2 regions of the Geobacillus sp. YHL genome follow, and region 1 is predicted to be linked to the other one. Evidence: a T-box and tRNA genes for the amino acid it is inferred to sense, from the RefSeq annotation. Region 1 holds a T-box; the other holds one or more tRNA genes.
What was found. A T-box is a leader RNA that pairs with one kind of tRNA and senses whether it is charged. The one in region 1 lies ahead of JCR24_RS01280 (valine--tRNA ligase), so its partner is inferred to be a tRNA-Val.
Positions count from the first base shown of each region.

Region 2: it encodes a tRNA-Val, which carries the amino acid that the T-box ahead of JCR24_RS01280 (valine--tRNA ligase) is inferred to sense. The anticodon was not compared.

Region 1 is NZ_JAEIGB010000001.1:267,746-283,535, reverse strand. Features, by position in the region: gene JCR24_RS01310 (hypothetical protein) at 1-231, opposite strand, end outside; gene JCR24_RS01305 (type IV pilus modification PilV family protein) at 375-995, shown strand; gene JCR24_RS01300 (PilW family protein) at 979-1,557, shown strand; gene JCR24_RS01295 (hypothetical protein) at 1,601-3,307, shown strand; gene JCR24_RS01290 (VWA domain-containing protein) at 3,402-5,666, opposite strand; gene JCR24_RS01285 (bifunctional folylpolyglutamate synthase/dihydrofolate synthase) at 5,735-7,030, opposite strand; gene JCR24_RS01280 (valine--tRNA ligase) at 7,247-9,889, opposite strand; T-box leader at 9,990-10,319, opposite strand; gene JCR24_RS01275 (hypothetical protein) at 10,459-10,647, shown strand; gene ysxE (spore coat protein YsxE) at 10,686-11,717, opposite strand; gene spoVID (stage VI sporulation protein D) at 11,761-12,816, opposite strand; gene hemL (glutamate-1-semialdehyde 2,1-aminomutase) at 12,935-14,224, opposite strand; gene hemB (porphobilinogen synthase) at 14,241-15,215, opposite strand; gene JCR24_RS01250 (uroporphyrinogen-III synthase) at 15,216-15,790, opposite strand, start outside.
Region 2 is NZ_JAEIGB010000003.1:272,443-288,232, forward strand. Features, by position in the region: gene JCR24_RS05810 (methionine biosynthesis PLP-dependent protein) at 1-732, shown strand, start outside; gene metC (cystathionine beta-lyase) at 736-1,917, shown strand; gene JCR24_RS05820 (LSm family protein) at 1,967-2,176, opposite strand; gene JCR24_RS05825 (hypothetical protein) at 2,325-2,768, opposite strand; gene JCR24_RS05830 (glycosyltransferase family 2 protein) at 3,017-3,712, shown strand; gene JCR24_RS05835 (glycosyltransferase family 4 protein) at 3,715-4,830, shown strand; gene JCR24_RS05840 (polysaccharide pyruvyl transferase family protein) at 4,827-5,885, shown strand; tRNA gene JCR24_RS05845 (tRNA-Val) at 5,998-6,069, shown strand; partial or broken gene JCR24_RS05850 (UPF0236 family transposase-like protein) at 6,555-6,788, shown strand; gene JCR24_RS05855 (DUF6431 domain-containing protein) at 6,898-7,455, shown strand; gene JCR24_RS05860 (IS481 family transposase) at 7,596-8,849, shown strand; gene JCR24_RS05865 (ExeA family protein) at 8,842-9,642, shown strand; gene JCR24_RS05870 (M48 family metallopeptidase) at 9,946-10,677, opposite strand; gene JCR24_RS05875 (hypothetical protein) at 10,938-11,840, shown strand; gene JCR24_RS05880 (DEAD/DEAH box helicase) at 11,844-15,425, shown strand.

The DNA.
Region 1 (15,790 bases):
ACCGAACCAACGATCAAGCAAATACGAGCCCGCCAACAGCAAAAGCCCGACGAGCAGGACGATTTGCCATAACGGAATCGCCGATTCGGCCAACTGCGCCAGCCCCGCAGCCAAAAAGGCAGCCGCCACCACCGCCGCGCCCCCGGCCCTGCTGAAGCCAAGCGGCAGCAGCCAAACGGCCAACAGCGCCACTATGAATGCAACAACGTAAACAACCGCCTCTTTCCACATGCCCACCCGTTCCTTCCCGGCGTATCATTGGCAATAACGCGACAAATATGCCATTGCTCGTTCTCTTATCCTAAAATTCTACATGGTTCGACTCGAAAATATTGTATAATAAAGTTACATATTTTGAAAGAAGGTTATGACAAATGGCGGGAAGCAATTTTCCTCTTCCTAGTCGTCAAGCAGGATTTACGTTGATCGAAACGTTGCTGGCCATCACTCTTTTATCGGGCGTCGCGATCGGTTTGTTTTACTTTTTCACGAATGCGATGATGCATACGTCTTACAACCAAGGTCGGACGGTGGCCGTCAACGTCGCCCGCGGCGTCGCTGTCTATTTTGAAAAAAACGCAGATTTCTCCCGGCTAAAAGAGTATATGGAAGACCATCAAACACCGTTTCTTGAGCTAACAAAAGACGATTGCGGCAACGAATCGTTGGCGGCGCTGTTTTTTCCCGGTGAATCTGGCCAACTGCATACGGTATGTGAAGCGCAGTTCGCCCCGAAAATCAACAATGTCCGTTACGAAGCTTCCGTTTACCTTGTCCGATACGACAAGGAGGCATGGGATGCATTCACTTCATCGTCGAAATTCACTTCCTTGCCTGCGCCGCTGCAGGCGCGCATCCGCGCTGAAACGGAAAAAGCAGCCGAATCAAACGCCGGCGGCTACATGATCAAATTATACACCTCCGTCCGTTGGGGCGAGCGCACGAACGAGACGGCGTGGGTCGAAGGAGTGATCACCGATGAAACAATCCGCTAGAAGCGAAGCCGGCATGACGATGATCGAGCTGTTGGCCGCCGTTTCCATTTCTTTGCTCATCATCGGCGCTATCTACACGGTGTTTTTAACCGGCATTCGCGCCTACGAGCGCATCGGCATCGAAAACGACTTGCGCAGCGAAGCGGACTACGCCATGGCCCGAATAATGAACGAGCTGTACACGCTCTCTCCGGATGGAATGGAAAGTCAAGAAGAAAACAAGCCGTTAACGGCCGTCACTTTTGTGAAAAACCAAGAATTCAAAGCCGATGCGGACACCGGGCTTGTCTCCCGTGAAAAGAAAAAGCCGGAAAGCATCGAGCGGATGACGATGTCCATCCAAGACGGCGCGCTCGCGATCAATGGCGAAACGATCACCTCTTCCCGCTTTTTGCTGGACGACTCTTCATCGTTTTCATTCCGTTGCGCACGAAAAGAAGGCAACCTGTGCCGCAGCGGCGTCATGACGATCCGTCTCATTGTCTCCGACCGTCGACACGCCGATCCGAGTGGTTGGCTGTATGTGCCGCCGTTTACATTAACAACAGAATTCGGCTTTTAAGTATTGCGTTCCGAAATTTTGTCCTATGAAGGGAGGGGCCGCGATGAACCGACTGCGCTTGAACGCTGCTGGCTACAGCTTGGTGACAACAATGCTCATGATCACCCTCTTTTTTTTGCTCGGCTTGACGATTTTAACAGTCGCCGTCCAGCAAGCGCGATTTACCGCGGTGCGCGTCGAGAACATCGAATCGTTTCATGAAGCCAAAACAGCGCTTAATGAAGCAATTGCTGGACTTAAAGCTGAGCTTTCAGACGACGATTTTTTTGTTCGTCATGACATTTTCACCCCCAGTCAATGGGATGCCTTTCTCGGCATTAACGAGGACACCCCCGGCCCGGATACGATCGCCGGCAAGCTGAAAGCGCGCTACGGCGTGGAGGTGGAAGACGTGTCCTATCGCTTGTACAACATTCCGACGAACAAAGTGTTCCTCCGCGCGCTCGATTTGTCCAAACCGTTTACGGACGGCCATCGCGAGCGGAAAGTCAAACGGCTCGTCTTTTTAACAAATACGCCCAGCTTTCTCAAATACGCGCTCGGATCAAAAGAAACAGTCATCTTAAACGGCGGCGTCTACGTGGAGCAAGGAAACGTATACGCCGGACAAAGCGCTTACATCAGCAACGCGGCAAACTACGTGAAAAAAAGCGGCGAGTTAACGATCGCTCCTATCGATGCCGGACTGCCCGCATCAATGAGCGATTCGATTTGGCACATTCATGACAAGCTGCTGTTTTCATGCACGCAAACGAGCAGTTGCTGGAAGACTGGCGGCCGAGCTTTCCAAATGGAAGAAGGCCTTTTCTTCCCAGGATGGCCGGACGATGGCGGCCCTCTCATTCAACAAGAGACGGACGATTTCATCGATACTGATTTCGAGCGCACCGTGAAAGATAAATTGCTTCAAGCGGCCGGTCTCTCGCCGTTGTCGCCTGAAACCCAACAAGCGTATATCGAGCGCATTGAAAACGATCACCAGCCGCCGCTCGATGTAGCGCGGGAGCTTGAGCAAGAAGGGAAATTGGCTCGGGTCGTGACAGACGACGAAACGCCGTATGAACAATCCATCAATCAGATGCCAAAAGACAAGCCGCTTTGGTTGGACGCAGAAGGGAAGGAGATCACCCTTTATCGCGACATTGACGTGCGGCAAAATGGCCAAAACCAATGGCTCATTGTCAATGGCGATCTCCGCATTGAAGGACCGACAAAATCAACAGCGGCTGTACGCGGCAATTTGATCGTGTTCGGTGATTTGACGCTCACCGGAAACTTGGCGTTGAACGCGAGCATTTACGTCACTGGCAAGACGACCATTTACAACAGCCATATCGACGGAGCGGATGGAAAAGGGCTCGTGTTGTTGTCCAAAGGCACGCTCGATATCGCCCGCATCAATGAATTTCAAGACTCAAGTGAAATCCCGAACTTAAAAGGGTATTTTTATACGGACAGCAGCGCGACGATTTATGCTGTCGGATCGTATTTGTACATTGAAGGCGGGTTGTTCGCCCGCGGGAACGGAGCGGCTGCTCCGGATACAGACATCAACGGGCTCGTCATCAACGCCTTTCGCGGCCGGATCGAGCCGAAAGACGGTGAGCCGGGGAACTTCATTCCAAGCTCTGACATGCAACAATCTCGTCTGATCATCAAATATAATCCACGGGTGTTAGTCGAACAAGGAACAGGATTGCCGTTTGTCAATCAAATCTCGCTCGTCGCCGACCGGCTTGAAGTTGAGTGAACGAAGACGGCTAAATTCCCTCTCTCATCCTCTCGATCCCCTGGACAAACGAAAAAAAGCGGCTCTCCAATTCAGGAGGCCGCTTTTTCCATCATCACCAACGCCCACCACTGCTGCCGCTTCCCCCCTCATCTTCACGCGGTTGGACAAAGACCCACACTGAGGCTTGAATTGGCCTGCCATCCGGCGTTCTCGCATTGGCGGTCGCCGTCACAACCGCGTAGCCGACATCCACTGCTTCCAAATACCATCGGCCATTTTCTTGGACAACATTGACAAAGCGCGGGTCAGACGATGCAACAGAGCGGAGCGTTCGGTCGCTTGCATTTTCCGGAATAAAGCGGAGCTCTGGCGCCACCTCCAGCCGGTCGCCAACGTTCATGCGTACGATTGGGTTGCGGAACTCCATACCTTGAAGCGCCAGATTCATCACCTTGATGACCGCCGATGCCGACGCGTTGCTGCCGTCAGTCGCGCGGACGGTGATCGTAACCGTTCCAGGCTTTCGCGCTGTCACCATGCCGTTTTGATCTACGGATGCGACATTCGGGTCGCTTGATGTCCACGCAAGCGTTTTGTTCGTCGCGTCGCTCGGAACGATCGTCACTGGAATGGTTTGCATTTCGTCAACGTTCATCGTCGGTTTGTAATCGCCAAGCGTCAAGCTATGAACCTTAACAACGATCGAGATCGTGGCCGATTTTGCGATCGGCGGCTGCAGTTGCCCATACACATCGCGGTATGTCAACTCTGCGGTCAACGTATAGGTCCCTTTTTGCTTAAAGGAGACGGAAACCGGAATCGTAATAGGAGCCGGCGCCGGCTTCCCGACCTCATACGGAATCGAAAACGAAATATACGCATTTTGCTTATTTTCATCCAGCCATACTTGGCCGTTTTCCGCAACGGCGACATTGCCGCCAAACGACGAAAGCGGGATGCGGATCGTTCCTGTGATCGCCGGCGTGGTGGCAAGCTGGGAAAACTGTTGGAACAAGGCGGTCAAATTTTGCGTCGTTCCTTGCCGCGCCTCGCCGCCGGCAGTCGCGGACAGCGTTTGCAAAAAGCTCATATCGACTTCATCGTTGCTGCCAAAACCGATCGAATAAAGCGTAATATTGTTCATTCCGAGCGCCTTAGCCACATTGATAGCATGATCACGAATTTTCTTCTCTATGCTGCTGTAACTAAATGGATAGTCGCTTCGACCTAGAGGGATATCAGCACCGTTTACATAGTCCCATCCGTCGCTTGTAAACAAGCGGGAAAAACCGCGTTTGTCGATAAAACGAATGCCGGCCTTTCCATTTGTATACAATTCGTACGTCAGCGGCAACGGCGCCGTGATTTTTTCTCCTGTATAGTAGTAGAACCAAAGAATCCGTTCGACTTCCCGATAGGTGATTGTTTCTGTTGCGTTAAGGGTGGTCGGCATCCCGTCTGTCAAGAAAATTACATACTTTTTGCGCACCGGGTCGTTAAAATACGACTGCGCAAGCGACAGCGCCGCCGAATAGTTCGTGCCGCCTCCAGCGGTCAAACTGTCGCCGACCGTCCGAATTTTCTCGAGTTGGGCGGCGACATTCGGCTGATCCCCAAACGGAACGACTTGTTTCACTTGGTCGGAAAACGGAATGAGGGCAAACCGGTCGTTCGGATGCGAATGGGCTTTAAAGTAATCGACAGCCGAACGGAGCGCCGTCTTGGCGCTCGAAAGCTTCTCCCATGTCATCGAGCCCGAGACGTCAAACACAAACACAACATCGATCGGCGGACGGACGGGCGACGAAACGGCCCCTTGTGGAATGAGCGTCACATCGAGCCGGCCTTGGGCATCGCCGTTCGGCGGCTTAGCGTATTCCGGCTGTGAAAACGCAAGGGAAAAATCCAATTTCGCCGTGCTCGCCTCCATTTGCCTCGTATATAGATAAGGCATCTGTGGAAATGAAAAATACACATCCTCTTTTCCATTTCCCAACACGCGATACGCATCGACAGTGATTTGGTAAGTCGCCCTTGTTCCCGAAGCCGACGGCCACTTCCCGCGCATATCAAGAGAAAACGTATATTTTTTCTCCCCGTTTCGGTCCGCCGGCGCTTCCACCGCTTCGGCTCGGTAGCTGACTGCCGCGCCGCTTTGTTCCTTCGGCTGAATGCGAATCATAAAGTAGCGAATGCTGTTCCCTTGCCCGTTGCCGCTCCCTGGTGCGGTCGCCCATCCCTCGATCTTCTCATCCGAAACGAACGTAATGGCCCCCTCTGTTTGATCGGCATACACAACACCTGCTTTCATCGGCCATAGGCTTGTCATCAGCCAAAACAACATTCCCCATAAAAGCCAGCCGCGCCACCGCTCCATGCGCCTCCCCTCCCACGCCAAAAGGACTATCTTTCTTCCATTATATCAAGCCTTTTCATCGCTTGGCATTATTTTTTTAAACGTTTTCGCACTTCAGATATAAAGTAAAGCGATCCCGTAATGAGCAGCAACTCATTTCTCCCCATTCGGTTTTTCTTCCCATCGACCCAGCCGATCCAATCACCTGTCACCGCTTTCTGCGGATGAGACGAAAGGTCCGCCAACTGTTCCGCTGCTGCCGCGCGCGGAAAATCAAACGTGGTAAACGTGATCGTATCCGCGAGCTCATCAAGCCGTTGAATCATCCGCTCAAGCGGCTTGTCCGCCAAAGCGGCAAACAAGACATGGACGCGTTTGTCCGGATAATGGGCGCGCACCGTCTCCACGAGCGAGCGAATCCCGGCTTCGTTATGGGCGCCATCGAGAATGATGAGCGGTTTGTCGCTCACCCGCTCAAACCGGCCGGGCCAAGCAGCTGCAGCCAGCCCATCGGCGATATGCTCCGGGTCGATCAAAAACGAATAGCCAAGCCGCAATAGTTCGGCCGCCATCACCGCCACCGCCGCGTTTTCGACTTGATGGGCGCCGGGCATGTGAATGCGCACATCGCGGTATTCAGAAAACGGCGTGACAAGCGAAAACTGCTCCCCTTCCACCGTCGCCTGCCGGTCGGAAACAATGAAATCGACGCCGAGACGATATGTTTTCGCCTTCCGCTCCGCCGCCGTTTTGGCGATCACTTCCCACGCCTCCGGTTCCTTCACCGCCGTCACAAGCGGCACGCCCGATTTGATGATTCCGGCTTTCTCCGCGGCGATTTGCCCAAGCGTATCGCCTAAAATGTTCATATGATCGTAGCTGACGTTTGTAATGACGGAAACGAGCGGATAAATGATGTTGGTTGAGTCCAAGCGGCCGCCAAGCCCGACTTCGACGAGCACGATGTCTTGAATGTTCTGTTTTCCAAAATAATACAGCATCATCGCCGTGATCACTTCAAACTCGGTCGGCCCGCCAAGTTCTGTCCGTTCCAATTCGTCCGCAAGCGGCTTGATCGTTTGCACGAGCTCTACGATCTCTTCATCGCGAATCGGTTGGCCGTTTATGCTGATTCGTTCGTTAAACTGCTCGACATACGGCGAGGTGAACGTGCCGACCGAATAGCCCGCCGCCTGCAAAATGGAGCGCAAATAGGCGACCGTTGACCCTTTGCCGTTCGTTCCCCCGATATGGACGGCGCGGACGCGGCGTTCCGGGTGGCCAAGTTTTTCCATCATCCATTCCATCCGTTTCAATCCCGGTTTTATGCCAAGCCGCAGCCGCCCGTGAATCCAAGCGACCGCTTCTTCATACGTTCGAACCATGTCCATCATCCTCCTTTTTCCATTGGTGTCTTGCCGCCCCCTGCCGGCTTCATGCGGCAGATGCGCCACACATCGAGAAGCCTGGTGAAAGCGAGTATATGTTGACAACAAACCTCTTCTCAGAATATGCCAACCTTCCATCATGATCCATCGAAAAAGACGAATCCACAGGAAAGCGGATTCGTCTTCATCATAATCAACAGCTAGATCGTTTGTCTACCGTTTGAGCTCGGCGAGGCGCGCCTTGACGGCTTCGCGTTTTTCCATGTAATCTTGCCGCTTGCGCCGCTCTTCTTCGACGACATGAGCCGGCGCTTTCGCCAAAAATCCTTCGTTCGCCAGTTTCTTTTCGACGCGCTCGACTTCTTTGTTCCATTTGTCAAGCTCTTTTTCAAGCCGCTTAATTTCTTCCTCAATATTGATCAATCCTTCAAGCGGCATGATGAGCTCGGCGCCGGTGACGACCGCCGTCATCGCTTTGTCCGGCGCGGGAACGTTTGTATCGATCAAGAGCTCGCTCGGGTTGCAGAACCGCTCAAGATAGGCGCGGTTTTTCATGAGCACCGCCCGCACTTGTTCATCTTTCACCTTAATATAGAGCGCAATCGGCTTGCTCGGCGGCGTGTTCACTTCGGCGCGGACGTTGCGGACGGCGCGGATGATGTCAACCAACAGCCGCATTTCTTCCGCAGCTTCTTCGTTCGACAGCTCAGGGCGCACTTGCGGCCACGGAGCGACGGTGATCGATTCGCCTTCATGCGGCAAGTTTTGCCAAATTTCCTCGGTAATGAACGGCATGAACGGGTGAAGCAGGCGCATCGTGTTGTCGAGCACATACGCCAACACGGAGCGCGTCGTCTTTTTCGCCGCTTCGTCGTCACCGTAAAGCGGCAATTTCGCCATTTCAATGTACCAGTCGCACAAGTCGTCCCAAATAAAGTTGTACAGCGTACGCCCCGCTTCGCCGAATTCGTATTTCTCAGCGAGCTTCGTCACCGTCTCGATCGTTTCGTTGAGACGCGTTAAAATCCAATGGTCGGCGACCGTTTTTTCGCCGCTCAAATCAAGCTCCTCGTACATCATGCCGCCCATGTTCATCAAGGCAAAGCGCGAGGCGTTCCAAATTTTGTTAGCAAAATTCCACGTCGCTTCGACTTTTTCTGTGCTGAAGCGCAAGTCTTGCCCCGGCGAGCTGCCGGTCGCCAAGAAGTAACGGAGCGCATCGGCGCCGTACTGGTCGATCACATCCATCGGATCGACGCCGTTGCCGAGCGACTTGCTCATTTTCCGCCCTTGGGCGTCGCGGACGAGGCCGTGGATGAGCACGTCTTTGAACGGGCGCTTGCCGGTGAATTCGAGCCCTTGGAAAATCATGCGCGACACCCAGAAGAAAATAATGTCATAGCCGGTGACCAGCACATCGGTCGGGTAGTAGCGCTTGTAATCCGGCGATTCTGTATCCGGCCAGCCCATGGTCGAGAACGGCCAAAGCGCCGAGCTGAACCATGTGTCGAGCACATCGGGGTCTTGTTCCCAGTTTTCGATGTCTTTGGGCGGCTCATGGTCGACGTACACTTCACCCGTTTCTTTATGGTACCAAGCTGGAATCCGGTGCCCCCACCAAAGCTGGCGCGAGATGCACCAGTCGCGGATGTTTTCAAGCCAATGCAAATACGTTTTTTCAAACCGTTCCGGCACGAACTGCACTTTGCCGTCCGTTTGCTGGAGCTTGATGGCGGCTTCGGCGAGCGGCTTCATTTTCACGAACCATTGCGTCGACAAATACGGTTCAATAACTGCGCCGCTTCGTTCGCTATGGCCGACCGAGTGAACATGCTCTTCAATCTTAAAGAGAACGCCTTGTTCTTGCAAATCGCGGACGATCCGTTTCCGGCATTCAAACCGGTCAAGCCCTTGGTATTGCAAGGCGTTTTCGTTCATCGTGCCGTCTTCGTTCATGACGAGAATGCGCGGCAAGTTGTGGCGGTTCCCGATTTCAAAGTCGTTCGGGTCGTGCGCCGGCGTAATTTTGACCGCCCCAGAGCCGAACTCCATGTCGACGTACTCATCGGCAATGATCGGAATTTCACGGCCGACGATCGGCAGCTTGACCGTTTTGCCGATCAAATGCTTGTACCGCTCGTCATCCGGATGCACGGCAACGGCCGTATCGCCGAGCATCGTCTCCGGACGGGTCGTCGCCACTTCGATGAAGCCGGAGCCGTCGGCGAGCGGATAGCGCATATGGTAGAGCGCGCCTTTCACTTCTTTATAAACCACCTCAATGTCCGACAACGCCGTTTTCGTCACCGGGTCCCAGTTGATGATGTACTCGCCGCGGTAAATAAGCCCTTTCCGGTAGAGCGAGACGAACACTTCGCGCACCGCTTTGGAAAGCCCTTCGTCAAGCGTAAACCGCTCGCGCGTGTAATCAAGCCCAAGCCCTAACTTCGCCCATTGACTGCGAATATGGCCGGCGTATTCTTCCTTCCACTTCCACGTTTCTTCTAAAAATTTTTCCCGGCCTAAATCGTAGCGCGACAGCCCTTGCTGGCGCAATTTTTCCTCGACTTTCGCCTGGGTGGCGATGCCGGCGTGATCCATTCCCGGAAGCCACAAAACGTCATACCCTTGCATCCGCTTCATGCGCGTAATGATGTCTTGCAGCGTCGTATCCCACGCATGCCCTAAGTGCAATTTGCCGGTGACGTTGGGCGGCGGGATGACGATCGTAAACGGTCGTTTGTTCGGATCACCGGTCGCTTCAAAAAATTTTCCTTTCAGCCACCATTCGTAGCGCCCGGCTTCAACGGCGCGATGGTCGTATTTCGGCGGCATCGACACTTCGTGCTGTGCCATGTTTCATTTCCCTCCTTCAACATGATGGACAATGCGGCCGACGGCGGCTTCCCACTAAGCAATGCCGCACAGCCGGCAAGCTAAAAAGCCCCTTTCATCCAAAAAGGACGAAAGGAGCTGCTTTCGCGGTACCACCTTTTTTCTTAAGCCTAGAAGGCTGGTGATGAAGAGAACCGCAACACGGCCAACCCACCGGTGAAACATCGGCTGGCGAGCCCACAATCAGTTTGGTTGACCGGCCTTCTAGAAGCTTAAGCGCTTCATTGGCATAACGGCATGATGCCGGCTTCCTCTACTCGGCAGCAGCGCCTTTCAAAGAAGCAGCTCAAGGGCGACCTTCCAGCAGCCGTCATCCTAGGAAATCTCGCAGCTTCCGATTTCCCTCTCTGCAGGCGCGGACCGCTGTACTCCTCCCCGTCTTCGCTTTTGTCGTCATGATTCGATTATTATACTACCATTGTCCATCATCTTTGCCAAGTTTTTATTTATTTATTCCATCCGTGTGCATTTGGTGACAAACCATCGCACGTTTCATATTGTATAGTAAACCGGAGAAGGAGGGAATGTCGATGCGGCGATTCAACCCGTATTCGTGGCCGCCGTGGCTGAGGCAAGTGCGCGCCGTCTGCGCCCAAGTGATCATCCCGCTCACCATTTTTCAAGCGATCCGCACCATTTTTCTGCCAACAACGTTTGATGTCATTTTATTGGCCATCTTCGTTTTCATTGCGGTGGCGCTCCATCTGGAATGGATTTAGTGCGACGCCGTTTTGTTTGGGCTGCATTCAAAACCCATTTAATCATTGCTGCTTTCATCCGCCGGCGGTTCGTTGTCTACCGCTTCTTCCTGCTGCCGCACGGCGTCGCGTTGGACAAGGTGCATAACGAGCGCCTCCATATTTTTGAACGCCAAATAACGACGCTGCAACGCGGCCACATATTCCCGTTCGTTCCGCTCGTTTCGCGAAGCGGCCTCATACCGCTCCAAACAGCGGACAAACCCACGCGGCTCCGCCAAATGGCTGTATAAAAACGCCCGCTCCCCGTCGGACAGCGGCAACTCCTTCTCGTACTCCCCCATCCCTTCAAGCCACTCGCGCCCAAGCGGCGGCATTGTCTGTACGTGAAAACGGAGCGCGGCGATCACATCAAAGAGCGGCGAATTCCAATGCGCCCGCTCCCAACTGATCCAATACGGCGGGATATAGTGGGAGAGGCGCGCTTTGCCGTGCACCCAAGCGATGCGCCATTGCTTCGTCTCTTTGAGCGTCTCTTCCCACACATCGAGCCGTTCTTCAGCGAACGAGTACGCGCGCATCACCTCATGAAAATACGTGCAGCATTGGAGCTGAAACGGAGACATGTACCACGCCGCTTCGTACCGCTCAATCCGTTCTTCCCACACCGTCCGCGCCCGTTGCCATTCGTCCTTTTTTTTCTTTCGGTACGCCGCCGCCTCTTCCTCACTCACCTCGATCGTGCGGACGGTGGTGCGATGGAGGCGGGCGAGCTCGCGAAAAAAGGCGTCCACGGCATCCTTCTCCACCTTTGATTCGCCGTCATGCCATGCTTGCAAATAATAAAGACGGCCGCCTTCTGTGGCAAACAGCGACCGCCGCCGCGTCAGGTAAAGCGGGAGACAACGGGGGCCGCCATGCTGAAGAGACTGCCAAACGGCGGCGGCTTCTTGCTCGCTTTCAAGCGTCTTTAAAGCGAAAACGCCGCGGTTCGTGTATACCTTGACGGCTTTGCCTCGCTGCTCCATGCGCACTGGACGAAGCCCATACTGGACGAGCACAGCATCATATCGGTCAGACTGTGCGGCCATCGTTACGCCCCCTTATCGGCAAAAGAAACGGAAAGCGTCCCTTTTATGAGAAAGGACGGCTTCCCGCCATGGCCGGAATATACAAAAGCTGCCCCTCGTGCACGTCATCTGGGCTTTCCAAATCATTGGCGCGCAAAAGCTGCGAGACGGTCACATCATACCGTTCGGCAATCTTGTCCAATGAATCTCCTTGCTGGACGATGCAAATTTTCAGTTTCGTAAACTCTTCCGCCTCGCTTTTCGCAAACAGTTTCGTCAAGTAAAGCGCATTTTCGCTTTTTGTTTTCGTTTCTTCTTCCTCTTCTTCCTCAACCGCCTTTTTCGCCGCCCCGATCGATACCTTCGCCTCAGTTGGCGGCAGCAGCGAAGCGATGTCTTCCTCCGTCTGTGCGCTGACCGTCTTCGTTTCCGTCTCAAGCGGCAAAAACGGCTCTTTGGCCTCCTCTTCTTCCTCAGCCTCCGTTTCTTCATGACGCATGGCGGCCGGCTCCATGACGGAAACCGTCGTTTCGCCGGCGGCAAAAGCCGGCTGTTCATCCGCCTCATCGGCGAGATCATCCACGGAAGCAAACGCTTCCTCACCGGCCGCTTCCTTGCGGGCGATTGATTCAAACGGGGCAAACAGCGGCTCATCGTCCTCCTCATCGTCCGGCAAATCATCGTCAAGCGGCGCTTCACTGATCCCACTGATCGAAATGTCGGCAGTGATCAGCAATCTTCCGTTTTCATCCAAATCATAATCAAACGATTCAACCGTCACGTATACATCCTCAAGGGAACGAATGCGGTTTTTTGGAATCGTAATATCGATTGGAAACCGGTGCGACAGTTCGCTGATCCCGTCTTCGCGCACCGCAATGTGCTGAATGAACCGATAGCTGGCCAGCTCAAACACGTCGTCATCCGCTTCGGCCTGCCCTTCGTCCGCTTGGCGGAATTCGCCGCTCAACTCAAGCGCGCCGCGGATCGTAATATATTGGTCGTACTCATCGACGGAAATGACCGGATCAAGAGAAATGGATAAAAACTCGGCGACTTCCTGTCCTCTTTTAAACCAGACCGATTCTTCCAATGAAAAACGCAAATACGATTGCTCCAACCGGGCCTCCTCCTTCCGTCCCTTCGGCAAATAGTTTCTATGACATTATCCATTGTATGAACGGAAAAGAGGCGGTATGATAAAAAATTGGGCTGCCGACCGTCGGCAGCCCCTTTCCTTATCCACGCAGACGGGCAAACACCCGCTCAGCAGCGGCAATCGTATATTCAATATCATCATCACTGTGCGCCGTCGACAAAAACAGCCCCTCAAATTGCGACGGCGGCAGGAAAATACCCTCATTCGCCATTTCCTGATAATAGGCGGCAAACAGCTTCAAGTCGGACGTTTTCGCTGTCTCGTAGTTGACCACCGGCTCGTTCGTGAAGAAAAAGCCGATCATCGATCCAGCGCGGTTGATCGTATGCGGAATGCCGTACTTCTCCGCCGCCTGATGAAGACCATCCGCAAGGCGCGCCGCTTTGCGGCCAAGCTCTTCGTACGTTTTCGGCGTCAGCTGGCGGAGCGTCTCGTACCCGGCCGTCATGGCGAGCGGGTTGCCGGAAAGCGTGCCGGCTTGGTACACCGGGCCGCTCGGCGCGACAAGCTCCATGATCTCGGCTTTGCCCCCGTACGCTCCGACTGGCAAGCCGCCGCCAATCACTTTGCCAAGGCACGTCAAATCCGGCTCAATGCCGTAATACCCTTGGGCGCAATGGTAATCGACGCGGAATCCGGTCATGACCTCATCAAAAATCAATAAAGCGCCGTATTGTTTCGTCACCTCGCGCAGCCCTTCCAAAAAGCCAGGCACTGGCGGAACGACGCCCATATTGCCGGCGACCGGTTCGACGATCACCGCGGCGATGTCTTCGCCAAACCGCTCAAACGCATAGCGGACGCTGTCCAAGTCGTTGTACGGCACGGTGATCGTATGCTGGGCGATCGACTCCGGCACGCCCGGGCTGTCCGGCAGGCCGAGCGTCGCCACGCCAGAGCCGGCTTTAATGAGCAGCGAATCGCCATGGCCATGGTAGCTGCCTTCAAATTTGATAATTTTGTTGCGCTTCGTATAGCCGCGCGCTAAACGGAGGGCGCTCATCGTCGCCTCGGTGCCGGAGTTGACCATGCGCACAACCTCGACGGACGGCACCCGCTCGATGACGAGCTTAGCGAGCTCATTTTCAAGCAATGTCGGAGCGCCAAAACTCGTGCCTTGTTCCGCCACGCGCTTCAACGCTTCCACGACCTGCGGGTTGGCATGCCCTAAAATGAGCGGACCCCATGACAGCACATAATCGATGTATTCATTGCCGTCAATATCGTAAATTTTCGCTCCTTGGCCGCGCGCCATAAAAATCGGCGTCATCCCGACCGACTTGAAGGCGCGCACCGGGCTGTTCACCCCGCCTGGCATCAATTTCACCGCTTCTTCGTATGCTGCCTTTGACCGTTCATAGCTCCGCATCATTCCGTCCTCCTCTTTATTCCGCCAGCCAGCGGGCGACATCTTTAGCAAAATACGTAATGATCAAATCCGCGCCCGCCCGTTTCATCCCTGTCAACATTTCCATGACGACCGGCTTCTCATCGATCCAGCCGTTTTGCGCCGCCGCTTTGACCATCGCATACTCGCCGCTCACGTTATAGGCGACAAGCGGAAGCGGAAAACGGTTTTTGACGTCGCGGATAATATCCATGTAGGCAAGCGCTGGCTTCACCATCAAGAAATCAGCGCCTTCTTTGACATCCGACTCCGCCTCGCGAAACGCCTCAAGGCGGTTGGCCGGATCCATTTGGTACGTCTTCCGGTCGCCAAACTGCGGTGCGCTGTCGGCAGCATCGCGGAATGGACCGTAAAACGCCGACGCGTATTTGATCGCATACGACATGATCGGCACATACTCAAACCCTGCTTCATCAAGCCCTTGGCGAATGGCGGCCACAAAACCGTCCATCATATTCGACGGCGCGATGATGTCAGCGCCGGCTTGCGCTTGGCTGACAGCTGTTTTGACAAGCAAATCAAGCGACGGGTCGTTCAGCACGCGCTCGTTTTCGACGACGCCGCAATGGCCGTGGCTCGTATATTCACATAAACACGTATCCGCAATGACGACTAGATCTTTGTGTTCAGCTTTGATTTGGCGGATCGCCCGCTGAACAATCCCTGTTTCGCAATACGCCTGCGAACCGACTTCATCTTTTTCATTCGGCACACCAAACACCATGACGGCGGGAATGCCAAGCTTGGCGATGTCGTCCACTTCCTCAGATAAACGGTCAAGCGATAAATGGTAAACCCCTGGCATCGACGGCACTTCCCGCTTAATGCCGCTTCCCTCGACCACAAACAGCGGATAAATGAGATCCTCGACGCGAAGATGCGTCTCACGCACCATCGCCCGAATCGCAGCCGTTTGCCGCAAACGGCGATGGCGGTCAAATGACAGTGCCATTCATCGTCCCTCCATGGAAAAATATTGTTCCATCGCTTTGATTATACCATCCGTGGTGTAATCCGTCGGACAAATATGGACCGGAATGCCCGCCCGCTCGGCCGCTTCTTTCGTCACCGGTCCGATGCAGGCGACCGCAACACCGGAAAGAAGGGCATCCACTTCTTTGTCGAGAAGGCGGACAAGGCTGTCAACCGCCGACGGGCTCATCAAGGTGACCGCATCAAGCTCCCGCCGGCGCAGCAGCGACAACAACCGCTCCCGGCCGTTTTCATCAGGCTCGGTCTCATACACCGTGAGCTCGTCGACCGCGGCGCCGGCGTTTCGCAACGCCTCAGGCAAGGTCGGGCGCGCCAAATTGCCTTTGACAAACAGCACCCGGTCGCCTTGTTTGACGCGCGGCATGAGCAAGTCAGCCAGCCGTTCAGCGGTGTAATCATCCGGCACAAGCGCCGGGGAAAGACCATGCTCGGCGAGCGCCGCCGCTGTTTTCCGGCCGACGACAGCCATCTCCGGCAGCGGCCGCGGCAACGAAACGTGCGGAAAAAAGAAGCGGACGGCGTTCGCGCTTGTGA
Region 2 (15,790 bases), on a different contig from region 1:
CTCGATGCAGTGGAAGAAACCATAACGGAAAAAACGAAAGCCATCTTTTTGGAAACGCCGACGAACCCATTGATGCAGGAGGCGGATATTTCGGCGGTCGCCAAGCTCGCCAAACGGCATGGGCTGCTGCTGATCGTCGATAACACGTTTTACACGCCGGTGCTCCAACGCCCAATCGAACAAGGAGCGGATATTGTCATCCACAGCGCGACGAAATATTTAGGCGGCCATAACGATGTGCTGGCCGGCCTTGTCGTCGCCAAGGGCGAGGAGCTCTGTCAACGCCTGGCCGAGTATCAGAACGCCATCGGCGCGGTTTTGTCGCCGTTTGATTCGTGGCTGTTGATTCGCGGGATGAAAACGCTGGCGCTAAGGATGCGCCAGCATGAAGAAAACGCCAAGCGCATCAGCGCCTTTTTGCGCGAACATGAAGATGTTACAGACGTCTTATATCCAGGAAGAGGCGGGATGCTGTCGTTCCGGATTGCCGATGAAAAGTGGGTGAACGGGTTTTTAAAAAGCTTGAGCCTCATTACGTTCGCGGAAAGCCTGGGCGGAGTCGAAAGCTTTATTACGTACCCAGCGACGCAGACGCATGCGGACATTCCTGAGGAAATCCGCATCCAAAACGGTATTTGCAACCGGCTGCTCCGTTTCTCGGTCGGCATTGAGCACGCTGACGATTTGATCGCCGACTTGGCGCAGGCATTGAAAAACATGAAAGAGGTGTAAGCGATGGAACAGGAATGGTCGTTTTCGACGAAACTGCTCCATAACGAATGGAAAGTCGACCGCGCAACCGGGGCGGTGAGCGTGCCGATCCAGCACGCCTCCACGTTCCATCAGTTCGATTTCGATTCATTCGGCAAATACGACTACAGCCGCTCCGGCAACCCGACGCGCGAGGCGCTTGAGGAAACGATCGCGGCGTTAGAAGGCGGAACGCGCGGGTTTGCGTTCGCCTCTGGCATGGCGGCTATTTCAACGGCGTTTTTGCTTCTCTCAAAAGGCGACCACGTGCTCGTGACCGAAGACGTCTACGGCGGCACGTACCGGATGATTACGGAGGTGCTCGGCCGCTTTGGCATTGAATATACGTTTGTCGATATGACCGATTTAAACGCAGTGGCGGAAAACATCCGGCCGAACACGAAAGTCATTTATATGGAAACGCCGTCCAATCCATTGTTAAAAGTGACCGATATTCAAGGCGTCGTCAAGTTGGCGAAGGCGCATGGCTGTTTGACATTCTTGGATAATACGTTCATGACGCCGGCGTTGCAGCGGCCGCTTGATCTTGGAGTCGATGTCGTCCTTCACAGCGCCACGAAATTTTTAGCCGGCCATAGCGACGTCGTCGCCGGGCTGGCGGTCGTGAAAGACGAGGAATTGGGAAAAGAATTGTACAAACTGCAAAACGCGTTTGGCGCCGTCCTTGGCGTCCAAGATGCGTGGCTTGTGCTGCGCGGATTAAAAACGCTCCACGTTCGGCTGAAGCAGTCGTCTGAATCAGCGGCCGCCATCGCCAAGTATTTGGCTTGTCATCCAAAGGTCGAAGAAGTGTATTATCCGGGGCTGGAGAATCACCCAGGCCATGACATCCAGCGCCATCAGGCGGCCGGGTTTGGCGCTGTGCTGTCGTTCCGTTTAGCCGATGAAGAAGCGGCCCGGACGTTCGTCCGCAACGTCCGCCTGCCCGTGTTCGCCGTCAGCCTTGGCGCGGTCGAGTCAATTTTATCGCACCCGGCGAAAATGTCGCATGCGGCGATGCCAAAAGAAGAGAGGCTCCGGCGCGGCATTACCGACGGCTTGTTGCGGCTGAGCGTCGGACTGGAGGATGTCAACGATTTGATCGCCGATTTTGAGCAGGCGCTGTCGTTTGTCAATGAGCATCCATCGGTCGTTCCGACGCGGTAACGACAAAGGTATGCATCGTTTCGGCGGATGCATACCTTTGTTTTTTTCGTTACACTTCCCGAACAAAGTTGACGGCTGTCAGCGGAATGAGCACCGTGCGCGTTTCCCGCTCGTATCCGCCCGCTTCCGCCCTAAGCTCGATCGTTCCGTCCTCGACATCGGTGAGTCGTCCCTCTATTAAGTTGTTGTCCGTCGCGACTTGGATCGTTTCCCCGATGAGGCGGCGGAGCTGCTCTTCGAATGTGGTCGCAAAGTCCATTGTCTCCTCCCTCCTTTCAGTCTAAAAGGCCGGTGATTTAAGGGGAAATACTGCTCTCCAACAGTGTTTCTCAAATTGAAAAACCTTGCAACACCATCACTTCATTCCTTGTGATTTCTCATAAATCGAGCGAATCCATTGTTTTTCATCAGCCTTCTAAACGGGTGATGGCTTGAATGCTGGCAAACGGAATGTAAACGAAACGCCCGAGCGCATCCTCAAGCACGGCATAATCGTTTCGGACGGCGATGACTGTGCCGCTCACCGGGCCGAAATTGACCGTAATTTCTACTCTCTCCCCAATCAAGTCCTCGAGCTCGTCGCCAATATCTTCCGCGGGTGGCGCCCCTGTGCGCAACTCGGTCAAAATGGCTTGCAACAGTTCGCGCTCGTCCTCCAAAATGTCCCGCTGTTCTTGCTCCTCATCAAGAATGCGGCGCAAAATTCGTTCGGCATCTTCCCCGTGATCGGCGATGGCTTCTAATAGAGAGACAATTTGTTCGACGGCCGAATCATCCAAATCTAGTTTTTCAAGCCATTTGCGGATCTTTTTCAGCTCTTTCACTGCTTCGCGCAAATGTTTATGTCCCAACGCCTCTTCCTCCTTCCTTTTCTTCCATTCGTTAACTACGTTATGCACCGCTCTTTCATTCGACACGGGTGCGTATCCGAGGAAGAAAGAACGATTTTTTTAGCCACGGGCATGGGGAAAACGGTTGAACTTTGTCGGGGGAATGACAGGTAAATGATAGGACAATTCTACTGTTTTCCTAAAAAATCAACGATTGCCTCTCACCGTTAAGAGAAAAAATGGATATATAGTGGATGAGGTGAATGATGATGGTGCCAGAGCGAAAAAAAGACTTCATCAGCGTCGTCATTCCGTGTTATAACGCATCCCGTTATATTGAGGACTGCCTAAATGGGCTGTTCAATCAAACATATCGCCAGTTTGAAGCGATTATTGTCGATGACGGATCGGACGATGGGAGCGAAGAAGTCGTGAAGCGGTGGATGAACGACCATTCCCCGTTCTTCCCGGTCGTCTATATCAAACTCCCGCGCAACGTCGGTTTTGCCGGGGCGCTCAATGTCGGCTACTTTTTAAGCAAAGGTGAGTACATCGCTGTCCATGACGCCGACGATATTTCCCATCCGGAGCGGTTCGAAAAACAATGGAAATTTTTGAACGAGCACCCGCACATCGCTTTAATCGGCACGAATTACGCCGCCTTTCCCGACGGACACTTCGACCGAAAGACGCCCGCCAACTGGCTCGCTTACGGGCGCGACATCCGCCGCGTCTATGCGGAAGGGAAACATTGCATTTGCCACGGCACGATCATGTTCCGCGGCGCCGTGTTTGACCAACTCGGCGGGCCGACAAGGCGGATTCGCGGCGCCGAAGATTATGAGTTTATTGTCAAATGTTTAAACGCCAAGCTGGAAGTGGAAAATTTGCCTGACATTTTGTACTACTACCGCAGCCATCCGCAACAGCGCTCGCGCCAGTTTTATAAGAAAGGAGGGAGCTGATCATGCGCGTATTCATGGTGCTAGATGGCCTTGACTTTGGAGGAACGGAAACGCACGCCTTCAGCCTAGCGAAAGAAATGGCCGCCCGCGGCGTTCATGTGGCCGTCGCCGCCCGCGGCGGGTCACTGGCCGATCGTTTTAGGGAAGCCGGCTGTTCAATTTATTTCATCGATTTTCCAACAGCGATCGAGATAGACGAACAACGGAAAGAACAGCTCATTCAGCAGCTTGAGGCGGTGATGAAGAAGGAAAACATCTCGATCGTTCATGCCCACCAGACGCCATCCGGCATCCTCGCTGCCACCGCTGCGCGCCGCCGCGGCATCCCGGTCGTCTTTACCGCCCATGGCACGTACTATCCGCCAGCCGAGCTTGAAGAGATGCTCCGTCTTGCTTCTGCTGCGATTGCTGTCAGTCCGCCCGTCGAGCGGCATATTGTCCCGCTCATTTCCAAACGGGTTCTCATCCCGAACGGCATTGACACGAACGAGTTTGCCCCGCTCGGCCGCGGAGGGCGGCAGACGCTTGGCATCCCGGACGACGCCTTGGTCATCGTCTATAGCAGCCGCCTCGCCTGGGCGAAAGCTGGCATTTGTTTTATGTTTTTAAAAGCGTGCAAAGATGTCAAACGGCTGTTTCCGAACTTGCACGCCGTCGTTGTCGGAGACGGCCCGCGCTTTTCTGACGTGCAGAGCCTTGTCCGCCTCATTCACCAAACGTGCCGCGAGTCGTTTCTCCATCTCGTTGGCGAACAAAGCGATATGGCTGTGTATTACTCACTCGCTGACGTTGTTGTCGGCACCGGCCGTGTCGCTCTAGAAGCGATGGCATGCGGCAAACCGGTGCTCGCCGCTGGCAACCACGGCTACTTCGGCGTTGTCGAGCCAAGCGGTTATGCCGAAGCATGGGAGTGTTACTTTGGCGATCACGGCTCGCGCCAAGGGTGCAGCCGCTATCTTCTTTCCCAAGACTTAAAACGGCTGCTTGCCTCCCCCTCATACCGCGAACAACTAGGCACGGCCGGACGGGAGTGGGTGAGACAGCAGTTTCATATCAAAACGTGTGTCGACCAAGTGCTTGGCGTATATGCATCCTTGTTGAAAGGGGAATCGTCATGATGAAAAAGGTGTTGTATATCGGTTGGATCGGCTTTCAAAACGTAGGCGACGAGCTGTTATGGAATCTTTTTGCCTCCTATGCCCGCCAATACGCCCCGGACGTTCAAATCATCCCATCGACGCCCAAGGTCAACTGGAAAGATACGAGCCCGTACGACGCCGTCGTGCTCGGCGGCGGTTCGCTCTTGCTTCCAGGCTACATGGCCGTTTTGCAAGAGGCGCACGAAGCTGGAAAACCAATATGGATATGGGGAAGCGGCATTGACTGGATCGGTGAAGCTGAAACCGACGCCTTGTGTGCAGGCGCTAAGCCAGCGCTTCACCGCCACTTTTCCGCCAACGACGTCGAGCTGTTCCGCACCGTCCTCGCCTCGGCCGCCTTTGCCGGCATTCGCGGCCCGCTCAGCGAAGCGGTATTAAAAACGTTAGGCGCCTATCCTGCAAACGTCCGCGTCATCGGCGATCCAGGGCTGTTATTGCAGACTCCCGCCTCAGCCGAACCGCCAAACAAAGAAAAAACGATCGGCATCAACTGGGGGACGACATACAATCGCCTATTCGGCCAACACGAAACACTCGTCGAAGACACCCTCGCCCGCGCTGCCAAAATGTGGATCGCCTCCGGCTACCGGATTCACTTGTACATCGTCTGGCCGAACGACCGCTCCGCCTGCGAGCGGCTGTACAAAAAAATTAACTGCCCGGAGCGCGTCACCTTCGACCGCGCACTATATGACGAACGGCAGTTCATCGAGCGGCTTCAGCCTCTTGCCGCCACCGTCAACTTCAAACTCCACGCTAATTTGTTGTCCCTGGCCGCCGGCGTCCCGGCCGTCATGCTCGGCTACCGGTTTAAAGTGTTCGACTTCGCCGCCTTGCTCGGCCTTGACCGGTATGTCGTCTCGACCGCGAGCCCGCAGCTTGAAACAGATTTGATCGACACCGTCGCCCTCGCGGAACAACACCGCCGCCGGATCATGGAACAATACGAAACCGCCCGCCGCCAGTACATTCCGCTCTTGCTCGAGCCGTTTGAGCGCGGGTTGTTTCGATAAGGGGGAGGCGCGGGCTTTCCCTTTTTTCATGATGAACACTAATTTTTTTAAAAAAGTGTTTGACAAACGAGGAAGGCATATATATAATAAAAAATGTGTTTGAAAGCGATATGACCTGTTAGCTCAGTGGGAGAGCACTTCCTTGACAGGGAAGGGGTCGGGGGTTCAAGTCCCTCACAGGTCATCACAAAACACCTCGATCTCGATGGAGATCGAGGTGTTTTTTTATTGCCCCGCCGCCTATGCGAACACAAAGTGTGAGTAAAATATTTGTGGGTGAAATTCAGGAAGGATCCCCGACGAGCATAGCGAATTTTTGTTCGCCACGCTCGTCGGGGCCACCAATCCAAAAACAAATCTCATGTAAAAAGGACTCTCTCCCTGCTATGATGGTGATGACCAACATCCATAAAACAGGAGGGAGGGAGTCCATGAAACTTCTTACCACATAATGGCCCCTATTAAAAGAGTTGGAGGAGCAATTATATAGATGCAACGAAGAAGTTTAACATATCCTTGACGGAAAAGCGGTTGGCCTCTTTTCGACTGTCGGAGGAAAGCCACAGGCTTCTCTGTCACGCCAAGGCGTGACGGAGGACCGAACAACCGCCTGCTTCACAGACCCATATATGGGTCTTTAAGCGGCGTTGTTCGGTCGCCCGACAGTCGATCAAATACTGGGTAAAAGTTGCAAATGGTAAAGCTTCAAATTGCATCTATATAGTAAGAACTCTTCAAAAGGTGTTCGCTGTCTTGTTGGCCGCCCTTTTGGAGGAGATTGATCAACAACTGGCGGAAGCGCGGGACAAGCGGCGGTATCAGCTGAAAGATAAACGGCCGACCACGATCCAAACGCTGTTTGTAAATTATCACTTTATTTCGGAACAAAAGAGCCATTTTTTTGCACATTCCTTCAGAAAGCCCTCTCCCCTTTTCTGAAAGAATGTGCTAAATTTTTTGTGAATTATTTCGGAAGAGAAAATCCATCGATTCAGAGGAGGGGGAGGAGGACGTGATTCAATTTCATGACTTTGGCATTGACGTCCAAACGTATGCAGAGCGTGGAAAAGAAAACGACTTCCCTCTTCTGACACAGTGTCCGCATTGCCGGGCCAAGCGCCCGTTACACCGCCACGGTTACTATGAGCGAAACGCATTGACCCCACATGGTGATTATCGTATTTGGATTGTCCGGTATCGCTGTCGGGAATGCTTGAAGACGGTGAGTGTGCTGCCTTCCTTTCTCCTCCCGTATTTTCAGTATACGTTGTCCGCCATATGGCAAGTCGTGAAAGAGCAGTTGGGATTGACCGAGGGGACGAACCGGGCTCCGTTTCTCCCGACAAAGGACGGCATCATCTTTTATGTCCGGCGGTTCTGCCGAAACCTATCAAGCCTTCACAGCTTTTTTGCGAGGCGGTGGAGGATCATAGGCCCTATCGTGAAAAAAGAAAAGGAACGGGCTTCCTGGTGGATCCGGACGTTGGAGAAACACGGTCTCTATTCGGTCATCAGAGACATGTGGGAGGACGGATTCCGACACCCTTTTGCGAATCAAATGGGATCCTGATTTTACATACATATCCTAAATTGGAAATGGTTGAGGTTCCCACAAACCTTTCCTATCGACGGAGAAAAAGCGATCCGGTACGATAAGGGCAGACGGACCGGAACGGTCCTGATTCCAAGTGAGACAAGGAGGAGATTCGAATGGATGAGTCGATGAGACACGACATTGCCCTGTTTCGGTACGGGCTAATCGCTCCGTTGGTGAATGGGCAGGTGGAACCGAAGGCGTATCTGAAAGAGGTGAGCGAGCGAGTGCACCATGTTCCCCACCAGGGCGACAAACGAATCGCAGCCAAGACGATCCTCGATTGGTGCACCCGATACAAAAAAGGGGGCTTTGACGCCTTAAAGCCGAAGCGCCGTTCGGACCGCGGCCACTCAAGGCGTCTGTCGCCCGATGATGAGGATCATATTTTAGCCCTAAGAAAAGAACATCCCACCATGCCCGTGACGGTGTTCTACGAACACCTGATCGAGCAGGGGGAAATCCCAGAAAATCATACCTCTTACTTTACTATATACCGATTGTTGAAAAAACACAACCTTGTCGGGAAAGAAATCTTGCCCATGCCGGAGCGAAAGCGCTTTGCGTATGACCAGATCAATGAGCTTTGGCAAGGGGACTTATCCCATGGACCAACGATTCGAGTCAATGGGAAAGCCCAGAAAACGTTTTTGATCGCCTATATCGATGACTGCTCGCGGTTTGTGCCGTACGCGCAGTTTTTCCCTTCGGAGAAGTTTGACGGGCTGCGGATCGTCACGAAGGAAGCGGTGCTTCGTTGCGGGAAGCCGAAGCGCATTTACTCGGACAACGGGAAAATTTATCGATCCGAGGTGCTGCAGTATGCGTGCGCCGAGATGGGAATTACGCTCATCCACACCCAGCCGTATGACCCGCAAAGCAAAGGGAAAATCGAACGGTTCTTCCGCACCGTACAGACGCGGTTTTATCCGCTGCTGGAGTTGGATCCCCCGAAGTCGCTCGAAGAGCTGAACGAGCGCTTTTGGAGGTGGCTTGAAGAGGAGTATCATCGAAAACCGCACGCCTCGCTGGACGGAAAAACGCCGCATGAGGTGTTTCAATCGCAAGTGCATCTCGTGTCGTTCATCGAAGATAGCGATTGGCTGGATGCGATTTTTCTGAAGCGGGAGCACCGCAAGGTCAAAGCCGATGGAACGATCACCTTGAACAAGCAGCTGTATGAAGTGCCGCCCCGGTTCATTGGGCAATCGATTGAACTCCGCTATGACGAACGGGGCGTCTATGTGTACGAAGATGGAAGGAAGGTGGCGGAGGCCGTTCGGGTTCGTTTGGAGGACAACGCCTATGTAAAACGCCATCGGTCCCCGTTTGCGGCGATTCCGGCGAAGGAGGGAGAACACGGTGTATAAATCGTTTTACTCCCTTTCGCGGGAGCCGTTTGCGAAAGAAACAGACCCGTCCGAGGCGTATCAAGGGGCGCCGTTTCAGGAAGCGTTGCGGGCGCTGGAGTACGTGAAACGAACCCGGGGGATCGGGCTGTTGATCGGAGAGCCGGGGGCGGGCAAGACGTTCGCCCTTCGGGCGCTGAAAGAATCATTGAATCCATCATTGTATCATGTCGTCTACTTTCCGTTATCCACCGGAGGCGTGATGGATTTTTACCGTGGTTTGGCCTTGGGATTAGGAGAGGAACCGAAGTACCGCAAGGTAGACCTCTTCCGCCAAATCCAGCAGGCGATCGAGCGATTGTATCATGAACGGCGGATCACGCCGGTGTTCATTTTGGACGAGATGCATTTAGCGAAGGATGCATTTTTACAGGACATCGCGATCTTGTTCAACTTTGAGATGGATTCGACCAACCCATTTGTCTTGATTTTGGCCGGGCTGCCCCATTTACAGGGGAAGCTGCGGCTCAATCAGCACCGCCCTCTCGACCAGCGGATCATCATGCGATACCGGATGGGGCCGCTGGAGAAGGAAGAGGTGGCGGGCTACATCAAGCATCGGATGAAACAGGCCGGGGCGAAGCACCCGATCTTCACCCCATCGGCGTTAGAGGCGATTGCCCTGCAGTCGCGGGGATGGCCTCGGGTGATCAACACGTTGGCCACGACGTGCCTGTTATACGGGTATCAGCTGAAAAAGGACGCCATTGACGAAGAAGTGGTGCGCATGGCCTCAGAGGAAATGGGGTATTAGCATGAAAGGGGCCGAATCGGCCTCTTTTGTGCTTTTTCTTTTCCATCGGTCCATCAGGCGCGCTGGAAATCTTCATCTGAAAGAGCGTGCAAACGTTCCGAAAGAATGTGCAAAATCCGGAACAATCCGCAAAAATTTTGCACATTATTTCCGAATCCGCCTGAAATAATTTGAAAAAGGGATTCTGAAATAATGTGCTAATTTACAATCAGTTAGAAAATATAACGCAACAGATTATGTCGTTAGCAATGGTACATTACAAACGATAAACGTACGAAAGCCTCCTAATGTCGGGAGGCTTCGCTATTCTAACGTTAAAAGCGGACCGTTTATTCGCAACCATTCTTTGCGTTGTTCATAATCAGGAAGAATCGAATGGACGAAACGCCAAAAATCGTTCGAATGGTTTGGATATTTTAAATGCGCTAGTTCGTGTACAAGTAAATAATCAATAACTGGTATAGGTGCCATCACAATCCTCCAGTTTAAATAAATCGCTCCGCTACTCGTGCAAGTCCCCCATCGCATCTTTTGTTCTTTTAAAACTACTTTGGAAGGTGCTACAGACATTCTGGAGCTGTAAATTTTTAGGCGCTCATCTACTTTCAGCTTCCCATGACTGATATACCAATCTTTAAATAATTGATACAGCTCTCTTTTTCTATCTGATTCAGTTAGATAACTAGGAACGTTCGCAATAAACCTTCCTTGTTGAAAGGTTAATGAAGCTAGTTCTATGTCCTCCCTTTTATGCACCTTTAGGCGATAGTTACGACCAAGATAAGGAAATTTTTCACCGCTGACAAACTCTTTTGGTGCTGGTGGATCAGCTATTTCATTGAACTTGTACCACTTTTCTAGAATCCATGGAGCCTTTTTATATAATATCGAATTAAGTTGATCACTTTCCATATTCTCTGGAACAACCACTTTGACCCCATCAAGCCACTCTACAGAAATCGTTACATGATTTTTGTTTGGAACGTACTCCAATGTATATTCTATCGTTGTTGTACCGTATTGAAAGCTAGGCATCGTATATTCCCCTTTCGTGATTCAACTAAATTTTAACGATCGCTTGAGCGGGGGTCAACGCGCAAACCACTATTTCTTAGTTTTCAATATTTATAAGAATGTAGTAGTATAGGCCGCCTAGACAGTAATTTGGCAAGGGGAGCGATTTTGAATTGTCTTATAAAACTACAGACACATTTATCCAATTTAATTTAAAATGGTATAATAAGGTTATATATTATAAGTTAAAATTTGTGATTACTTGGTTGATAGGATACTTAATGAACGGTGAGTGGACAAGCATTATGTTGAAAGGGCTAAAAATCTCATCACTGTCTTCATGGTTACGCACTGATGTTTCTGAGTCTGCGGACAAGTTGTACCGGCATAATTTGATACAAGAGAATAAATCTTTTAGAGCTAATGCTATCGAGGACTTGAAACCTGTAATTAGGGCAGCACATGACGATGCAAGATTTAGACTGCGGAAGGCTTTCCAGGATAATTTGGATCCTTTGGGGGAATGGGATGATGATTTTGACCCTGCTGACGGATACCCTGAAGTATTTGATTTGACAACCCTTAAAGGGTACTTCGGCGAGTTCTTTTCTGGAGTGATTGCAGAGAATTTTTCGCCGTTTGGTGAAAGTAATTGGCAGGTCCCAGTATTTTCTTTTAGATGGCATGATACCGCATTTGACCAGCTCGAGATGTATCGCCAGACCGGGCAAATGAAGGAAGCAATAATGGGGCGTACAGGTGATGATTGTGTCGCTTTTGTATTAGATAAGGATAGGATTACAAAGATTCTTTTTTTGGAGGCCAAATGCACCGCAAAGCACGACCCGAGTATGATTGCTGATGCACACACCAAGATTAGCAGCACAAATTTGATACCAGTTGAGGTTAGACGGATCATTGAAGTTCTGCAAGATTACAAAGAAAACACGACTGCGCAATTATGGATTGCAGCTCTACGCCAACTATATCGGTCTGGAGTTAGATTCGAACGATACGATTGTGTAAGCTATGTCTGCGGACAATCTCCTGTCCGAAAGAGAAGCTGGATTCCACCTGACGCGCCTCATTCGAATTACACTGGCGGTCGAAAGCTGGAGGCTGTCGAGATTCAATTGACTGATGTGGAAGAACTTATCAAAGATTTGTATGGGAAGGACGACTGAGCAGTGGCGGACTATTTTGATTTAACGTCGGAGCAGTTTAAGAGTATTCGGGCTGAGTTGGCCGGAGACACACTACCTCCGTCTTTCGCAAAACTGTATAGTCAGTATACACGAGTGAGAATGAACCAGCCCGGTCTCAGGGGATGGAGAAGTGAGGATTTCTCTGCAAGGCTGGCAGATGCGGTCACATTAATTGATGTAGGGCTCTATGAGCGGGATATGGGAGGCGAGGACTGGAGGAGTGCCCTTAAACGTGCTGGAGAACTGTTAGAATGGCTGTCCCACCCTAATTTGAATACCGACCGACTACCACTGCGCTTGCTCTCAGCGGGTGTGTACCAGTTAGCTGGCTATCCCGCTCTTGCGCTGGGGCTATTGAACAGTGAAGCACCGGATTCAGGTGATTCTCAAATTCTGACTTCGTTACTCATGGCCGATTTTCCGAAATTGCATACCCTTATTAACGACTATTGGGGAAAAGAATTGGTTGTGGCCCGTGATCGGAAGGGGAAGAATTTTCGTCAGATCCACACTTCTGATTTTAACGGGCGCTTCGTCGATGAAATCATAAAGGCGCTCGGGATTTTGTGTGCGTATATGCGATGGGGTGATACGGATCGCCTAGAAAAGGCGCAACAGAAGTTGCAATATTTGTCCGAACTTATGATTTATAGCAAAGATAGCTATTCCTGGTTACTGTCGAAAGTTGTTTCTGAAGTTGTGCGGGAGTACGTCAACAGTTCAATGAGAGTTTATGTGGAAAAGCTCCAGAACGGAGTGTCCGATTATGGAAAGAGAGCCTTTGAGAGGTATCTTCGGAGTAATTACAGGAGTCGCAAATCGCTTGCATGGTATTCACAAGTTCGTGGAATTGAACGTCTGTTAGTGGACGGGTCATTCGCATTATGTACACCAACCGGTTCCGGAAAAACGACGATTGCGGAACTTGCCATCATACAAAGCATGTTCCCTACTAAAGATGAGGAACTCTTCTCTAGTGTAGGGCCAATTACAATGTACTTGGTCCCGTCACGGTCGCTGGCCACCGAGGTGGAGTCGAAACTGGGGACTGTTTTGGGAAAACTGGGTAGTTATTCTGTTAAGGTCACAGGTTTGTATGGTGGTATTGATTGGGGACCTATGGATGCATGGGTCACATCGACCGATCCAACCGTTCTGGTGTGTACCTACGAAAAGGCGGAAGCGTTGATTAGATTCTTGGGGCCATTATTCCTAAATCGTGTTTCGCTCGTGGTCATCGATGAGGCCCACTCTGTTCAGTTCAATGGGAAAGGCTACGATGGTCTTGTTAATGCAGATGACAGAAGTCTAAGGCTCGAAATGTTGGCTAACCGTTTGTTACAATATATAGGCCAAAAACGAATTATCGCGCTTTCTGCGGTAGCGGATGAAAATGAATCACTTGCTCATTGGGTGGCCGGAAGCGAAACGGCGACACCTGTTGTATCGACCTATAGGAGTACTCGTCAACTTATCGGGCGCCTTGAATGGTCTCGGTCCGGTGAATATGAGATTTTTTATGATATCCTGAATGGTCATTACTTGGGATTCAGTGGTGATGGTGGAAGAGATAATGTTCCATATATCCAAAAACCATTTACACCGTTTCCAATTCCGTATCAGTCACTACCCAAGAAGTACAAGAATGAAAAAGTCGGAAAGCGGCAACGCCCCTATCTGTTTTGGGCTGCTCTCCAATTGGCGCAGCCAGATGAACAGGGAAAACAACATTCTGTTTTGATTTCGGTTACCCAAAACATCAGTGGTTATGCTAAAGATTTCCTATGGGTTCTGAACAAAAAATTAGTTCAACAGCAACTTCCCAAATTTTTTACACCTCCATCTGATCCAGAACGTCTTGCGTTGTTTGAAAAGTGTTTGAATGCTTGTGAAGACTATTTTGGGAAGGAATCCTATGAATATCAGCTATTGAAAAAGGGGATAGTGGTGCATCACGGAAACATGCCTGGGATAATGGCTCGGCTACTTGTGGAATTACTTCAGAAACGAGTCGTCCACATAGCGCTCGCAACATCGACACTCTCTGAAGGTGTAAATCTGCCTTTCGAAATAGTTATTATTCCAACGTTGGTACGAGATCAGGAGCCTCTTCCAGTTTCGGAGTTCAAGAATCTTGTCGGGAGAGCAGGTAGACCTGGATGGGGAACAGAGGGTAGGACACTGGTCTTTCTTGAATCTCGTCCGAGTGATTACAGTAGTCAAACGGCAAGAAAGAATTATAAAACCATAATCGACAGGATAACACAAGAACAATTGCCTAAAGACGGTGCAACAGAAAGTAGTCCACTAGGAGCTCTGATGACATACATTGCAAAGAAATGGGTCCAAATTTCTGGTTCAAGATCACAAGCAAAGTTTATGGAGTGGCTGGAAAAAACGGCTCCACTTACAGATTCGGTGGAAGGGGACGAACGGGACTTACAGGAAGCTCTCGATTCCTTGGACGGATATCTACTCTCAATCATTGTTGAACAAGAGGCTATGTCCGACGAGGAGATGAGTAAATCCGATCTTGAAAACCACCTCATTGACGTATGGAGAAAAACATACGCCTATTATGTGATGAAGAACAAAGAGTTTTGGGAAAATGTGTTTGTGACTCGGGGGAGTGCTATTCGTGAGAGCATATATCCCGATTACGATACAAGACGACATCTTTATCGAACGAGTGTTTCGCCTCGATTCGGTAAAAGGGTGCTCGATGGATACCGTAGGATAAGGGACCACTTATTGACCGGAACGGATTATTCAGAGTGGTCTACCGAAGAACGGCTGAAGTACATTGTAAAAACGGTAGATCAAATCAGTAGTCTCGAGAAATTCAAAGTTTCTGATGGTTATGGATCAGGAAAGAGCTTTAGGAAATGGGATGAGATCCTAAAGTGGTGGCTGAACCCTAGTGGATCCGTTCAAAAACCCACGAAAAATCAAGTTTCAGGATGGATCAAGTTTATCAAGAAGAACTTTGAGTACCTGTTTAACTGGGGACTTGGAACAGTCATTGCATTAATTTGGGATGATGCCAACGAGGGTGTTCTCCGAGAGATCACCATTGAAGATTGGCCCAAAACCGGACTTCCGTGGATCGTGTTTTGGCTGAAGGAACTTATTACTTGGGGGACGTTAGACCCTGTGGCAGCTTTGTTGTTGGCGCACGGTATTGACCATACTCGATCTGCTGCAGAAACGAGGGCACAAGATTACTATGCAATCAGCACGGGACTGCCTGTGGATGAGGTTTTGAATCCGAGACGCATCAAAGAATGGGCTGACAAATTTGTCGACAATGAAATATCTTTATCGGCAGAATCTTACCCGAAGGAAATCAAAGTCGAACTCACTCGAGACTTTAGTAAGGCCAAAGTAAAGGATTGGAGAGTGGTTCCAGTGATTACAGAAGACACTATTAGATGGATTGATCCGGCGGGATACGAGTTTGCAATATCTGAAATTCCTTCCCAATGGCATAAAAATATGGAGTTAACTCACGACTTTATTCTTAACACCGATACTAAGACTGTTAAGGTATTCAGGTACCTCTGATATGGTAAACTTGAGGTACACCACCGTACTTTGGAGAAGAGAACATTAAAGCTTATTTTATTATTGTATTTCAACGTGTTTTGCTCATTTTATTTTACAGGTTCGGTCAAATCGAAGTTACTGCTCCCGTGTTTTGGAGACATTTTGGGTCAAGCGTAGTTACGGGTCACATTGGGATTAATTCTTTCACCCTTCCTAGTTATGCTTCAACTAACGGATGGTGTTAGTGCAAGACATGCAGCGGTCAAAAATCAACAATAAAATTTAACGGAGCCAAAAATTTAAAATATAAAATGTGGTTTGTGTTTGTTTTATACATTGACAAATAATTAGCCGTTAAAAATTACATTAGAGTGTTCAGTATA